Regions from separate parts of the Bradyrhizobium sp. USDA 4538 genome, predicted to be linked through region 2. Evidence: riboswitches for the same ligand, from Rfam matches in the RefSeq annotation. Region 2 holds a riboswitch; the other holds the start of a gene.
What was found. Region 2 has a riboswitch for glycine ahead of J2R78_RS31430 (D-amino acid dehydrogenase). Riboswitches for the same ligand answer to the same signal wherever they lie in the genome.

Region 1 (4,690 bases), 170 kb from region 2:
TCGGCGAGCGCCATCGCTTCCGCCGCGGCGGTCGCCTCGTCGAGCAGCGAGGCGTTGGCGACGTCGAGCCCGGTGAGATCGCAGATCATGGTCTGGAAGTTGAACAGCGCCTCGAGCCGGCCCTGGCTGATCTCCGGCTGGTACGGCGTATAGGCGGTGTACCAGGCCGGGTTCTCCAGAATGTTGCGCTGGATCACCGCGGGCAGGATGGTGCCGGAATAGCCCTGGCCGATCAGCGAGGTGAACACCTGGTTCTGCGCGGCGAGCTCGCTCATATGCGCGAGCGCCTCGGTCTCGCTCAGCGCCCGGCCGAGATCGAGCGGCGCCTTCTGCCGGATCGACGCCGGCAGCGTCTCGTTCATCAGCGCCTGCAGGCTCGCGGCGCCGACCGTCTCCAGCATCGCGTTGACGTCGCGCGGCGACGGTCCGATGTGGCGGCGCACGAAATCGGTGGCGGCTTCGTTGATCGGCTTGAAGGGCGCGTTCATGACGTGATCCTCGGGGTGATCCTTTAGGCGGTGTGCGCGGCGTAGGCGGCCTCGTCCATCAGGCCGCCGAGCTCGCCCTTGTCGGCAATCTTCAGCTTGAAGAACCAGGCCTTGCCGCCGGCGTCGGAATTGACCAGCGCGGGCTCGGCGGCGAGCGCGTCGTTGACCTCGACCACCTCGCCGGCGATCGGCGCGTAGACGTCGGAAGCGGCCTTGACGGATTCGACGACAGCGGCGGCCTCGGCCTTCTTCAGGCTGCGGCCGACCTTGGGCAGTTCGACGAACACGACGTCGCCGAGCTGCGACTGCGCATAGTCGGTGATCCCGATCGTGGCGACGTCGCCCTCGATGCGGAGCCATTCGTGGTCGGACGTGTACAGCGTCGTCATGGGGTCGATCCTTTGGCGTTCAGCGTTTGTAGGTATTGGGGACGAAGGGCGTAGCGGCGACTTTCAGCGGCAGCCGCTGGCCGCGCACTTCGGCGAAAACGGTGGTGCCGACGGCGGAAAGGGCCGTGGGCAGGTAGCCCATCGCAACCGGCGCATTGAGGCTCGGGCCGAAGCCGCCCGAGGTCACCTTGCCGATCTGCTCGGTCGAGCCGGCATCGGCGAACAGCGCGGCGCCTTCGCGCACCGGTGCGCGGCCGTCAGGCTTCAGGCCGACCCGTCGGCGCGCAGCGCCATCTGCGAATTGCGCGAGAATTTTGTCGGCGCCTGGGAAGCCGCCGGCGCGGGCGCCGCCGCCGCGGCGAACCTTCTGCACCGACCATTCCAGCGCGCCTTCAACCGGCGTCGTCGTGGTGTCGATGTCGTGGCCATAGAGGCACAGCCCGGCTTCGAGCCGCAGGCTGTCGCGCGCGCCGAGCCCGATCGGCAACACGTCGGGATTGTCGAGCAGCGCGGTGACCAGGGCTTCCACCTTGTCCGCGGGCACCGAGATCTCAAAGCCGTCCTCGCCGGTATAGCCGGAGCGCGAGACGAAGCAGTCGACGTCGCCGCGGCGCGGACCGGCGTCCATGAATTTCATCGAACTGACATCCGCACAAAGATTCGCCAGCGCCGATTCGGCTTTCGGGCCCTGCAGCGCGATCAGCGCGCGGTCGGCCAGCGAGATGATCTCGCAGGCGTCGGAGAGATGCGCGCGGAGATGCGCCTCGTCCTCGGCCTTGCAGGCGGCGTTGACCACCAGGAACAGGTGATCGCCGAAATTCGCCACCATCAGGTCGTCGAGCAGGCCACCGTCATTGTTAGTGAATTGCGCGTAGCGCTGCCGTCCCGGCGCGATACCGACGATGTCCTGCGGCACCAGTTTTTCCAGCGCGAGCGCGGCATCCGCGACCTTGCCGGATTTGGCCCTCAGCACGAGCTGGCCCATGTGCGACACATCGAACAGGCCGGCTTCCTTGCGGGTGTGCAGGTGCTCCTTCAGCACGCCGGCCGCGTATTGCACCGGCATGTCATAGCCGGCGAACGGCACCATCTTGGCGCCGCGCGCAAGGTGCAGCGCGTGCAGCGGGGTCTGTTTCAGCGGGGAGGTTTCGCGCGCAAGCATCACAGGGCCCTCGCGGTTCCCGCCGGGGACCTATTTCCCCTTGAGAAACCTGCAGAAAGCCCCATCTGTCGCTGTGCCTGAGAGTATTATCCCGTCGGCGGACGCATCGGGGCGAACCCCAGCGTCTCTTTCCAGATGTCAGACGTCACGCGGTCCTTTTGCCTGAGAGTTTCCGGGGCGGTTGCTCCTTCGGCGCCGGCGGTAAGGCCGGTCTCTCCCGACGTGACTAGGTATAGGTAGGTAGAAAACACGGCGCCACCAAGACTGTCAACGCAGCTGCAGCAACTATCCAATGGGCTTTGTGCTGCCGCGGCAAGCCCATGATCCGCCTGCACAGTTTCTGGACACCGCAGCTGGCAATGTCTAAAAGCGTTCGGCCGGAAAATGACGCCTTTTTGCGGCTGGCCGGCCCCTTTTTCCGATTGGATGAACATGAGCAGCGTCAACGACATCAGGTCGACATTTCTGAACTTCTTCAAGGAGAACGGGCACGAGATCGTGGCCTCGTCGCCGCTGGTTCCGCGCAACGACCCGACCTTGATGTTCACCAATGCCGGCATGGTGCAGTTCAAGAACGTCTTCACCGGCGTCGAGAAGCGCGGCTACCAGCGCGCCACGACGTCGCAGAAGTGCGTGCGCGCCGGCGGCAAGCATAACGACCTCGACAATGTCGGCTACACCGCGCGCCATCTCACCTTCTTCGAGATGCTCGGCAACTTCTCGTTCGGCGATTACTTCAAGGAGCGCGCGATCGAGCTCGCCTGGAATCTGATCACCAAGGATTTCGGGCTGAAGAAGGACAAGCTGCTGGTCACCGTCTACCACACCGACGACGAGGCGGCCGGCTACTGGAAGAAGATCGCGGGCTTCTCGGACGACCGCATCATCCGCATCCCGACCTCGGACAATTTCTGGGCGATGGGCGACACCGGCCCGTGCGGACCGTGCTCCGAAATCTTCATCGACCGCGGCGAGCACATCTGGGGCGGCCCTCCGGGCAGCCCGGATGAGGATGGCGATCGCTTCCTCGAATTCTGGAACCTGGTGTTCATGCAGTACGAGCAGGTGACGAAGGAGGAGCGCGTAGCGCTGCCGCGTCCCTCGATCGACACCGGCATGGGGCTCGAGCGCATGGCCTGCATCCTGCAGGGCGTCGAGAGCGTGTTCGAGACCGATCTGTTCCGCAATCTGATCGATGCCGCCGCGTCTACCCTCGGGCACGGTCCGAACGAGCAGAACGTTGGGTCGTATCGGGTGATCGCGGACCATCTGCGCTCGTCCGCGTTCCTGATCACCGACGGCGTGCTGCCGTCGAACGAGGGCCGCGGCTACGTGCTGCGCCGGATCATGCGCCGCGCGATGCGCCATGCACAGCTCTTGGGCGCGAGCGAGCCGCTGATGCATCGCCTGGTCTGGGCGCTGGTCCGCGAGATGGGCCAGGCCTATCCGGATCTGGTCCGTGCGGAGAAGCTGATCGAGGAGACGCTGCGGCTGGAGGAGACGCGCTTCCGCAAGACGCTGGCGCGCGGCCTGTCGATCCTCGACGAGAAGAGCGCCGGCCTCAAGAAGGGCGACATGTTCGACGGCGACACCGCGTTCACGCTGTACGACACCTACGGCTTCCCGCTCGATCTGACGCAGGACGCGCTGAAGTCGCGCGGCATCAGCGTCGACCAGGCGTCGTTCACCGACGCGATGGAGCGGCAGCGCGTCAAGGCGCGTGCCTCGTGGGCGGGCTCGGGCGAGGCGGCGAGCGAGGCGATCTGGTTCCCGCTGCGCGAGAAGCTCGGTGCGACCGAATTCCTCGGCTACGAGACCGAGAGCGCGGAAGGCGCGGTGACGGCGCTGATCAAGGACGGCGCCGAGGTCGAGAGCCTGAAGGCCGGCGAGAGCGGCGCGATCGTGCTGAACCAGACCCCGTTCTACGGCGAGTCCGGCGGCCAGGTCGGCGACACCGGCGTGCTGACCGGGGAGGGCGTCAAGTTCCGCGTCACCGACACGCAGAAGAAGGCCGGCGATCTGTTCGTGCATCTCGGCACGGTGGAGCAGGGCACGCTCGGCGTCGGCACCACATTGCAGCTCGAGGTCGATCACACCAGGCGCTCGTCGATCCGCGCCAACCATTCGGCGACGCATCTGCTGCACGAGGCGCTGCGCCAGGTGCTCGGCGATCACATCGCGCAGCGCGGCTCGCTGGTCACGCCGGACCGGCTGCGCTTCGACTTCGTGCATCCGAAGCAGATCACGCCGGAAGAGCTCGCCCGGATCGAGGACATCGCCAACGATGTCGTGCTGGAGAATGACGAGGTCACGACCCGGGTCATGGGCGTCGACGATGCCCGCGAGGCCGGCGCCCGCGCGCTGTTCGGCGAGAAATACGGCGACGAGGTTCGCGTCGTGTCGATGGGCAAGGGCGCCCGCGATCACGGCCAGAACGCGCTTGGCTGGTCGGTCGAGCTCTGCGGCGGCACCCATGTCCGCCGCACCGGTGACATCGGCATGATTTCCGTGACCAGCGAGGGCGCGGTCGCGTCCGGCGTGCGCCGTATCGAGGCGCTGACCGGGCATCATGCGCGCAAGCACGCCAACGACACCATCGCGCTGGCCAAGACCGCGGCGCTGGAGCTGCGCACCACGATCGAGGACGTGCC
Region 2 (4,690 bases):
TCGATCGCCATTGCTCAGTACCGGATACGAGGATCGAGCAGGGTGTAGGCGAGGTCGATCAACAGATTGACCGCGACGTAGATACCCGACGTCAACAGGATCATCGCCTGGATCACCGGATAGTCGCGCGCCAGCACCGCATCGACGGTGAGGCGGCCGATGCCGGGAAGATTGAACACGCTCTCGGTGACGACGACGCCGGAGATCAGCAGCGCGAAGCCGGAACCGATCACCGTGATGACCGGCACGGCGGCGTTGCGCAGCGCATGGCGCAGCAGCACGCCGGTCTCGCCGATGCCCTTGGCCCGCGCCGTGCGCACGTAATCCTCGCCGAGCACATCGAGCATCGAGGCCCGCGTCATGCGTGCGATCAGCGCGACATAGATGAAGGAGAGTGTGCAGGTCGGCAGGATGAGGCGCTGGAAGAACGGACCGAAGCCGGCCGAGATGCTCTTGAAGCCCTGTACCGGAACCCAGCGCAGATCAATCGCAAAGATCTGGATCAGCACGTAGCCGATCACGAACACCGGCACCGAGAAGCCGAGCACCGAGAGCCCCATCACGAAGCGGTCGATCCAGGTGCCGTGCTTCCACGCCGCGATCACGCCGAGCGGCACCGCCACCAGGATCGAGAGGATGATGGTGGCCAGCGCGACCGAGATCGAGGGCTCGAGGCGCGGGACGATCATTTCGAGGATCGGCTTGTTCGAGATCAGGGAGACGCCGAGGTCGCCGTGCAGCAACTTGGCGATCCAGGTGTAGAACTGGATGTAGATCGGCTCGTTCAGACCAAGCGAGGTCCGAATGCGTTCGAGCTGTTCGGGCGTCGCGTTGTCGCCGGCGAGGATGGCGGCCGGGTCGCCCGGCGTCAGCCGCAGCAACAGGAACACGAACAGAGCCACCACGCCCATCACGGGAATGGCGGCGAGGATGCGGCGAAGCAGATATCCGAGCAAATTTGATCCGTTGGGTTGTGGTCGATGAAGTCCGCAGCGGGACCGTTGCACACCAGACCGTAGCACAGATGGTAGCAGACTCACGGTAGAACTTGAGCAAGTCCCATGCCATCGGTGCTGCGGATTTTGCGGTGCAGCTAATCAGTCCTGTTGGCCGCGATTATTCCTCCGGTGAAGTTCGAAGCAGTCCACTGGAAGGTGGATTGATTTCAGCTTTGCGCGCGTCGGCGGGCACATCGAGCCCGGCACCGAACGACGGCGCCATCGGCGGCGTGTCGAGGTCGCGCCAATCGTCGATCGCCTGGGCCACCATCTGCGCCGTCGCCGCCGACAGCGTCCAGCCGAGATGACCGTGGCCCGTATTGTAGAACACGCCCGGAATCCGTCCGGCGCGAACCACCGGCATCATGTTCGGCATCATCGGGCGCAGGCCCGCCCATGGCACGACTTTCGACGTATCGATCTCCGGGAAATGATGCCGCACCCAGTCCACCAGCGGTTGAATGCGATCGGCGCGAATGTCGCGGTTGAAGCCGTTGAACTCGGCGGTGCCGGCGACGCGGAAGCGGTCGGCGCCGAGCCGGCTGGTGACGATCTTCGCAGCTTCATCGAGCAGGCTGACGGTTGGGGCGGCATTCCGGCTTTGCGGCGCATCGAGCTGCACCGTGATCGAATAGCCCTTCACCGGATAGACATTGACGCGGTCGTTGAGCAGGCTGGCGAAGTGGCGGCTCGCCACGCCGGCGCAAATCACGATCCCGTCCGCCTGTAGCTGCTGTCGCGTCGCGACCGCAGCATCATGTGAAGCAGCTTCGTTCCAGCCGATGCGGAAGCCGTCATCGCCGTGTGCGATCGTGTCGACGTCGGCTTCATGGACGAAGCTCGCGCCACGGCGGATGCAGGCGTCGGCAAGCCCACGCGTGAATTTGTGAATATCGCCGGTCGCGTCGGACGGCGTGAAGAAGCCGCCATAGCAGGTTGTCTGCAGCGCGGGTTCGATGACGCGGATCTCGTCCGGGGTCACCGGCCGGCGGTCGAGCCCGCCTTGCTGCAGCAGCGTGTTGACCTTGAGGCCGGCTTCGAAGCCGGCCCTGTCGTGATAGACGTGCAGGATGCCGCGGCGTTCGAGATCGAAGGCGATGTTTTCGCGCTCTGCGATCGAGAACAGATGCTTGCGCGCTTCGATGGCGAGCTTCGTGGTCTCGATGGTGTTGCCGCGATAGCGCGTGATGTGGCCGACGAACTCGCTGATCCAGGAATATTTGTGCCAGCTCGGCTTCGGGTTCATCAGCAGCGGCGCGTCGCTTCTGAGCATCCAGCGCAGCCCCTTCAGGATGGTCGCAGCACTGTTCCAGACTTCGGCGTTGCTGGCGGAAAGCTGTCCGCCATTGGCGAACGAAGTTTCCATCGCGGCGTAGCGATGCCTGTCAAGGACAGTCACCTTGTAGCCGCGTTCAAGCAGGGCATAGGCCGTCGTTACGCCGGTGATGCCGGCGCCGATAATCGCGATGTGTGGCATGATGGTTGTCAGGCTCCCGTGGGTTAGAGTCGCCGAACCACCGGTCAAACCGGCATTCGGCGCCCCATCTGTCACGGTACCTGAGAGCTTGATCCGCATCGGGCTGTGGCCAGAAGCGAACTATCCCCTTCGGTGGACGTCATGGCCCTTGATGTGCGGCCATGTTCGTCTCTCTCCAGATCGTCCTGACGATACAGTCCTTTTGCCTGAGAGTTTCCGGGGCGGTTGCTCCGTCGGCGCCGAAGCCAACAACACGATTGTTGTCGCTTCGATCTCTCCCGCATCGTCGCGTTGGACGGCCGGACCGTAGGCGAAGCCTTAAAAATGGACAAGGCTAAATTTCGATCCGGCAGTGCCAACGTGTTGTGCAGTGCAATCGATGTCAGTCCAGCGTCGCCAGCAGTGCCGCCATCAGGCGGCCGCGTTCGGCGAGGCTATCGACCTCGATGTGCTCGTTGAGCGTATGTGCATCGGCGCCGCGAACGCCGAGGCCGTCGAGCGTGGGGATGCCCATCGCGCCGGTGAAGTTGCCGTCCGAGCCGCCGCCGGCGCTGCCGTGCGGCAGATCGAGACCCATCGCTGCCGCAAGGCCTTTTGCCTTTTCATAGAGCGCCATGGTGCCCGCATCGGGCTCCCACACCGGGCGGGTGACGCCGCGCGTCACCTTGAAGGTCACGTCGTTGGCGGTGCCCGACAGTGCCAGCATGCGCTCGACGCCGCGGTCGAGATCGGCCTGGCGCTTGGCCATGCTGAGCGCTTCGCCGGTGCAGGTCGTCGCGACGCAATTGACCCACTGGCCGCCATGCACGATGCCGACCGAGAAGGTGCAGTCCTCGGTGGTCATGCCGTCGATGGCGATGATCTGCCGCGCCATCTCGCGGATCGCGGAGCGGCCGGAAGACAGCGTCGCGCCGGCATGGCTGGGCTTGCCGGTGGCTTCCAGGTTGAAGCGCGCGATCGCGTAGCGGCCGGTGACGACGCCGTTGTTCGGACGGCCGGGCTCCGGCACCAGCACATATTTGTTGCGCGCGGCTTCCGCCTCGATGATGTCGCGCGTCGACGGCGTGCCGACCTCTTCGTCGGGGGTGAACAGCACGGTGATCGGCAGCGGGGTCGGGAAGGAGGCGCGCGCCAATTGCCTGATCGCCTCGATCGACAGGTAGTTGCCGCCCTTCATGTCGAAGATGCCCGGCCCGAAGCACTTGTTGCCTTCGCGCCGCCACTTCAGCTTCTCGATGGTGCCGACCGGGTGAACGGTGTCCAGATGGCCGGCGATCAGGATGCCGGGCTGGCCTTGTTTCGGATGGGGAAAACGGGCGCGGACGCAGCCCGCGAAGCCCTGGCGTCCGGCGATGCGCTCGATCGTCGCACCCATGATCGCCATCTCGCGGGCGGCGAGATCGAGCATGCGTTCGACCGCGGCGGCGTCCCAGGTCGGGCTTTCGCATTCCACCCAGCTGCGCAGGCCCTGCAGCATCGTTTCGGAATCAAAGGGGAGATTGGCGGGGTTCATCGTTGTTCTCTCTTGTTGTTCTGACGGCGCCGGCATCGCGCGCGCGTTACGAAAATCTCAGCCGACGATTTTGTAAAGCCAAAATCTGGCGCGCGGCCTCATTCGTTTGTGTACGTCCGATGCGACCTGAAACCGATTGACGCGCTTGGCGCTTGGTGCAAGTCTCGATTTCACAAGCCATACAGCATGTTAGTTCGCCTAAATAACGAACCACATGCATAACGAATAAGCCGGCTTTGACCAGTTACACGTCAGGAGAGATTGCATGTTCCCTATCTCGCGTTGGAAACACCGCACGCTAGCGGCCGCGTTGACGGCGCTCGCGCTGTCGTTCGCGCCGCAGGAATTGTCATTCGCGCCGCAGGCGATGGCCGCGGGCAAGACCATCACCGCGGTGATGCACTCGGATCTGCGCGTCATCGATCCGATCATGACCACGGCCTACATCACCCGCGATCATGGCTACATGATCTATGACACGCTGCTGGCGACGGATTCCAATTTCAAGATCCAGCCGCAGATGGCGGACTGGAAGGTTTCCGACGACAAGCTGACCTACACGTTCACGCTGCGCGACGGTCTGAAGTGGCACGACGGCGCGCCGGTCACCGCGGAAGACTGCGTCGCCTCGCTGCAGCGTTGGGGCAAGGTCGACGGCATGGGCCAGAAGCTGATGGACTTCGTCGCGAGCCTGGAGGCGAC

Region 1: linked by a shared signal. The riboswitch ahead of gcvT (glycine cleavage system aminomethyltransferase GcvT) and the one ahead of J2R78_RS31430 (D-amino acid dehydrogenase) in region 2 are both predicted to bind glycine.

The regions. Positions count from the first base shown of each region.
Region 1 is NZ_JALJZE010000001.1:6,729,058-6,733,747, forward strand. It holds gene gcvP (aminomethyl-transferring glycine dehydrogenase) at 1-488, opposite strand, end outside; gene gcvH (glycine cleavage system protein GcvH) at 512-877, opposite strand; gene gcvT (glycine cleavage system aminomethyltransferase GcvT) at 897-2,039, opposite strand; glycine riboswitch at 2,181-2,269, opposite strand; gene alaS (alanine--tRNA ligase) at 2,472-4,690, shown strand, end outside.
Region 2 is NZ_JALJZE010000001.1:6,897,532-6,902,221, forward strand. It holds gene J2R78_RS31420 (ABC transporter permease) at 1-11, opposite strand, end outside; gene J2R78_RS31425 (ABC transporter permease) at 15-956, opposite strand; gene J2R78_RS31430 (D-amino acid dehydrogenase) at 1,117-2,475, opposite strand; glycine riboswitch at 2,542-2,656, opposite strand; glycine riboswitch at 2,660-2,766, opposite strand; gene J2R78_RS31435 (M20/M25/M40 family metallo-hydrolase) at 2,858-3,988, opposite strand; gene J2R78_RS31440 (ABC transporter substrate-binding protein) at 4,254-4,690, shown strand, end outside.